DNA from 2 places in the Tissierella pigra genome. Region 2 is predicted to be linked to the other one. Evidence: riboswitches for the same ligand, from Rfam matches in the RefSeq annotation. Region 2 holds a riboswitch; the other holds the start of a gene.

Region 1 (3,203 bases), 400 kb from region 2:
AGCGTTCTGCTGTTGGTGACATTCCTGCCATTACAGCATCAATTTTTCCTGATATTAAGGCCGGTATGAGACCTTCCCACTCGGTCTTTACAACAACTAATTCTTTTCCAAGTCCTTCTGCAATTTTCTTTGCAATTTCAACATCATATCCACCAGCAAATTCTCTGCTTCCATCTATTTTTACTCCACCATTTGAATCATCCATTTGTGTCCAGTTAAATGGTGCATATCCTGCTTCAAGTCCTATTTTAAATGTATTATCATCTGATGTTTTTCCACATCCTCCTAAAATCATAACCCCTACTAAGGCAATTCCTACTAATAATAATATTTTTCTTTTCATATCCACTTCTCTCCTTCTGTCATAATAAGTTTAATTTAACAATTTAAAATCTTAAACTTACCACCTTGTATGCGAGTTGCACTATTTTGGGTAACAAAAAAAGACCTGAGATGAACTCAGATCCTAATAGACATAGTAGTACCTAATTCCCCTCCTTCTCCCAAAATGAGATAGCACAACTCAATAAACTGGGAAAGTTTATTGAGACAGTCCTGCAATTATTCACTGCAGACCCAGCATATAATACTGAGAATATTATACACTTCGGCAACATTTCCTTCTCCTTAATATCGTAGCTTTCTCATGCTCCATTAAGGACTGTTAAATACTGCTCCTCTACCTCACCTGAAAAAGATGAGGCCTTATTAAATTATGTTTCATAGTCTACATCAATATTTTATATTTGTCAACCTATTTAAAATATATTTATATATTTATTCTACTATTAATCTCTTTCACATTTGTATAATTAGCCATGTATTATGCTTTATAAAAAATTAAATAAATTAATATTTGAATTCATATTTTTAAAAGAGACCTCCTTAATCTACTTCCCTAGAGCATATGATTGACATTTTATGACATTAATGTTAGCATATAACTGTAATTATTACAAATAGGCAACGATTACACAAATCATCCTTAATCTAAAGGGAATTTTTAGGAGGTAAAAATGAATAATTTAAAGGGAACAAAAACAGCAGAAAACTTAATGAAATCCTTTGCAGGAGAATCACAAGCTAGAAACCGTTATACATATTATGCTTCTGTAGCTGATAAAGAAGGATATAAACAAATTAGAAATATATTTATCGAAACAGCTGATAATGAAAAGGAACACGCAAAAAGATTTTATAAATTTTTACTTGCAGGATTAGATGAACTTCCAGCAACTATTAGTATAGAGGCTGATTTTCCTGTTGCTCAAGGAAATACTTTAGATAATTTAAAAGCAGCAGCAAGTGGAGAAAATGAAGAATGGACAGAACTTTATCCTACTTTTGCAGATATTGCCGAAGAAGAAGGATTTAAGGATATAGCCCTTGCTTTTAGAGCAATATCTGATGCAGAAAAAGCTCATGAAATTAGATTCAACAAACTTGCAGATAATATATTAAACAATAGAGTATTTGAAAAAACTGAAAAAGTACTATGGAAATGTGGCAACTGTGGATATGTACATGAAGGTTCAAATGCACCTGAACTATGTCCAGCTTGTATCCACCCACAAGGACATTTTGAATTTTTCGTAGAAACTTATTAATAAGTATTATAAATACCATAATATAGGTTATTTCTTAACCTATATTATGGTATTTTTTTATGTATTTCTGTAATTTTATAAATATGTAAATTCTGGTATATCTCCATTTTGGGTTTACATGGCTTGTACATTTCTGTATAATGTCAATATTGCATACCATTATAACTGCTGAATCCTATATATTATTAGGTACGGAGGAACCAACTCAGGGGTTAATCCACATATATCTGTGGTAGGGAGCCTTCTATCCCGAACCCGTCAGCTAACTTCGGAAGCTTTATTAAGGAAGGAGTGTATATGTAAAATGAAAAAAAGAGTTTTATCAATTTTATCAGCTTTAGTATTGGTATTATCACCAATAACTGAAGTATTTGCAAGTGAAAGCTATGTAAAGTTAGAATTTACAAGTAAGGGAAATGAAGTTTCTAAACTTCAGCAAGAGTTAAAAAAACTTGGATACTATAATATTTCCATAGATGGTATCTTTGGTATTGTAACAGAAAATGCTGTTATTAATTTTCAAAAAGATAATAAGTTAATTATTGATGGTATTGCTGGAAAACAAACGCAAAATGCTCTATATAATAAATCTACTACTGTTTCAAGAGGTACAAGCACTTTAAGAAGTTCCTCTAGAAATTATAGTGATGAGGATTTATTGTGGTTAGCTAGGATTATTGAAGCTGAAGCAAGTGGCGAATCCTATGAAGGAAAAGTAGCAGTTGGTAATGTAATTTTAAACAGAGTTGATTCTAAGGAATTTCCTAATACTATATATGGTGTGATTTTTGAGTACTATAAAAACATTCCTCAATTTAGCCCAGTTGCTGAAGGCACAATTTATAACAAACCATCAGAGGAAAGTATAAAGGCAGCTAAGGATGCTTTAAATGGAGTAAGACCTGTAGGCAATTCAACATACTTCTTTAATCCCAGTAAATCAGCTGGTACTTGGATTGTAAAGAATAAGACCTATGTAACTAAAATAGGAGGACATAGTTTTTATAATTAGAAATTTATTAAAGGTGTAGACTTAAGGTCTACACCTTTAATTTTTAGGTCATTATAAATTTATTTATTATTCATTAACTACTGAAGTACAGTTAGGACATTTTGTTGCCTTTGGATTAATTTCTGTATAACAGTATGGACAAGTTTTCGTATTTGGTTTTGGTTCTTCATTTTCTTGTTTTTTATTAAACTTATTCAATTGCCTAATCACTATAAATATGGAAAATGATATAATTAAAAACTCAATTATAGTATTGATAAATACACCATAATTTAATGTTGCTGCACCAGCATCTTTTGCCATTGATAGAGACTGATATTTTGTACCATCTAAACTAATAAATAAATTTGTAAAATCTACTTTTCCAATTAGTACTCCCATTATTGGCATTATCATATCATTGACTAAAGATGTAACTATTTTACCAAATGCTCCACCAATAATTACCCCTACTGCTAAATCCATTACATTTCCTTTTACTGCAAATTCTTTAAAGTCCTTTAACATAAGCTCCTCCTTGGTTCTATTGTCATTTTAGGCTTATTATATCATTGAATCTACAATAGCCAACTCAGACAGTATCT
Region 2 (3,203 bases):
TCTGCTAAATTTAAGTAATTCATTATTCCTGCCACATGTACACAGTTACCTAAAGTTCCCGCTATAATCTTTTTCACTAAGCAACACCTTCCTCACCTTTTTTATCTTTTTTGTCTATTCCTCCTATTTGTGCAATTTTATGCATATCATATACTGATAGTCCTTTTAATCCTAATTTCTCTATAGTTCGACCTTCTACATAAAAATTCCTTCCTGTTATTAATTCTGCAATATTTATAATGGAATTAATAGCTGGAGTTTGGATCCCTAATTCTATAGCTATAGATGCCATAGGTATCAAACTATAAGGTACATCTTCATAGATATATCTAATATTTAACCCCTTTGGTGCCTGAAGTCCTTTGTATGCAGAATTATTTTGAATTGTTTCATAAAGATTTTTTCCTTTTGCTCCGTAGGATTCGCATAACCATTCCTTAGCAGATAAAGTATTTATTTGAAGAATTTTTCCTATTTCCATTCTCTCATGATCCATTTTTTCTAAAAAATCTCCTATGGATGGAGTTATGCCTTCTATATAATATTCAAAAGCTGCCCCTCTTTCAATATGCCCACTATTTAATAATGTTGGTGCTGGATGAAATATTGCTCCATAGTTATTTATACTTGTTTCAAGAACATCCTTAGCAGGAATAAATTGTGGATAAGCAAATTTAAGTAAGTTGATTACATGATTTGTTTTAGATGAAGGTATAGCTCCTATGGTTACTTCATTTTTCACCTGAAATATATGGGCACTATTTTGTGAAGTGGCTCTACAAGCGTATATAAAAGTTTGAGCTTCTGCAACTACTACCTTATTATTGCAGTTGTATTGTCTTAATGCTTCATATACCTCCAATGCCCCACCTGTACGACCTGGATTTAAAACTATTATTTGCCCATCCTTTAAATATGGTGTCATTTCTATAGCCATCTGATAATGCCCCATTGCAGGTACTGTAACCATAATTATATCTGCCCCATCTATAGCTTCTTCCATTATGTTAGTTACCTTGTTTAATTTGCCTTTTCCTGTTACTTCTCCCGTTAGAGATATTGTTGGATTATTTATTAAAGATAGTATATTTTCTAATGTCCTATTGTATAAATTTACCTCATATCCTATCATGGCTAAATAACCTGCCATTGCAATTCCACCATTTCCTGCACCTATAATACTAAATTTTAATCCTAGCATTTAATCATCCCCCTTGAATTTTTTGTCTCATTTTATGTTAACTGGATTTGAGGGACAAAAAAAACTATGGGCTTCCATAGTTTTGAAATCAACAGATTTCATGCCCCCTTTATTTGCTTACGAGGTTAGCTGTCGGGTTCGGGCTAAAGGGTTATGCCCGTCCTATAATGGATTCACCCCAAAAAAATTGGTTCCCCCGCTTCAAAAATCGAATTAAGCATTATTCGTTTCGAGACTAGAATTATTATACCATATTAACCATTTTTTTGCAAAAACCCTTTTCTGGAAAAATTTGATAATTTAATTTTCTATAATTTTTTAATGTTTATTTTTCTGTTGTTTACTATCACCTAATTGGACGATCTGAATATATTATAGTATGTACAGACAATACAAGCTATTAATGACTAATTATATAGGGAGGAAATAAAATATGTATAGATCAGTAGAAGGTACAAATATTAGTAATGTACGAGTATTTGATAATACCCATGGAAGAACAAAAGGTAACTATAGCCCTTCAATTTCGGAATGTAGTAGTAATTCAAAATATCCCCACTCTTGCGTAGAAGTTCAAACTAATATGTTAGATAGTTGTACTAATACACCAATTACTCCAGTGGGTATAACTACAGGTGTCATAGCTAAAATTCCAGTAGTATTAGCTGAATTAACTGTACAATTTCATCTTAGTTCACTAATTAAATTACCAGAATTAGCTCTTGATGTTAAAAATATAAAGAAAAAAGTAAAAATCACTCAATGTCTTTTACTTCAACCCACTAATATATTGTTTATTAAAGGGTTTATCCGTAAAAACATTGACTATACTACAGGCAATTGTGCAAATATGGAAGGTATATGTGGAGAACTACATCATTGTACAATAGATGTTCCTTTTGAATGTTCAACACCACTTACTTTCTATACTCCGCCAGAAGAACTTGCTGTAAATTCCAGTACTGAATTTGAATACTTTAAGGTTAGTAATTTACCGGATAAACATTTTGCTGAAAAAGATAAACTACTATCTGGAGATTTATCGGAGTTTAATCAGATTATAATTGAAAATTTCAATGAACTTCCATTCTGCGAATTAATTAATGCAAGAATTTTTGAATTTGATGAATTCATTGGTCGTCATCGCCCTTGTGGTGCTGAGTTCCCAATTGAGGAAAAATTCTTTAACAGAATAGAAGAAAAAATGGTTATAGAATTTACAGTTAAAGTTTTACAAAATAGGCAAGTTCAAATTCCCGCAGTAACTGATACTTCTGGAGGATGCCATCCTAAATTCCCATGTTCAGCAAACAAAGATTAAATCTATGCTATAAAATAAGACCAGTGTTATAACTGGTCTTATTTTCATAGTAATTTATTTTCTTTGCTCTTTTACTAATTCTGCTCCTCTTTCCAATGCTTCTTTATTTATTGGAAGTAAATTAACTCTATTTTCTCCAAATACTGCTGTAAATGCTTTATTTAATATAGTATCTACCTCAACTGCCTTTGTAGCTTCTAAAAATGCTCCTAACATTACCATATTGGCTACTCTTGGGTTACCAATTTCATTAGCTATTTCATTAGCTGGAATATAATATACTTCTATATCTTCCCTAGTAGTTTTTCTATCTATTAATGATGAGTTAATAAACAGTCTTCCTTCTGGTACTACTGAATCTTCAAATTTATCTAAGGATGGTCTATTCATTACTATTGCTGAAGTTGAATCTATAACAACTGGAGAACCTACTGCATCTGATGATATAATAACGTTACAGTTTGCAGTTCCTCCTCTCATCTCTGGACCATAAGAAGGTAACCAAGATACTTTTTTATCCTCTGTCATGCCTGAATATGTTAAAAGTTGACCTAATGCCATTACACCTTGTCCACCAAATCCTGCAATTACTATTCTTTCTTCCATTTTATTCAACCTCCTCTGGACGTCTATAGTTTCCAAGAGGATAATAAGGCATCATATTTTCCTCTAGCCATTTCA

Evidence for each region. Region 2 has a riboswitch for cyclic di-AMP ahead of KQI41_RS05005 (NAD/NADP-dependent octopine/nopaline dehydrogenase family protein). Riboswitches for the same ligand answer to the same signal wherever they lie in the genome.
Region 1: it holds a riboswitch for cyclic di-AMP, as region 2 does, so the genes downstream of both, KQI41_RS02910 (cell wall hydrolase) here and KQI41_RS05005 (NAD/NADP-dependent octopine/nopaline dehydrogenase family protein) in region 2, are expected to answer to the same signal.

What each region holds. Positions count from the first base shown of each region.
Region 1 is NZ_JAHLPJ010000001.1:610,300-613,502, reverse strand. Features, by position in the region: gene KQI41_RS02920 (transporter substrate-binding domain-containing protein) at 1-343, opposite strand, end outside; lysine riboswitch at 507-690, opposite strand; gene rbr (rubrerythrin) at 1,017-1,607, shown strand; cyclic di-AMP (ydaO/yuaA leader) riboswitch at 1,764-1,899, shown strand; gene KQI41_RS02910 (cell wall hydrolase) at 1,912-2,619, shown strand; gene mscL (large conductance mechanosensitive channel protein MscL) at 2,686-3,126, opposite strand; gene KQI41_RS02900 (FUSC family protein) at 3,163-3,203, opposite strand, start outside.
Region 2 is NZ_JAHLPJ010000001.1:1,011,420-1,014,622, reverse strand. Features, by position in the region: gene KQI41_RS05010 (cobalamin B12-binding domain-containing protein) at 1-77, opposite strand, end outside; gene KQI41_RS05005 (NAD/NADP-dependent octopine/nopaline dehydrogenase family protein) at 77-1,201, opposite strand; cyclic di-AMP (ydaO/yuaA leader) riboswitch at 1,300-1,431, opposite strand; gene KQI41_RS05000 (CsxC family protein) at 1,635-2,522, shown strand; gene KQI41_RS04995 (2-oxoacid:ferredoxin oxidoreductase subunit gamma family protein) at 2,577-3,128, opposite strand; gene KQI41_RS04990 (thiamine pyrophosphate-dependent enzyme) at 3,130-3,203, opposite strand, start outside.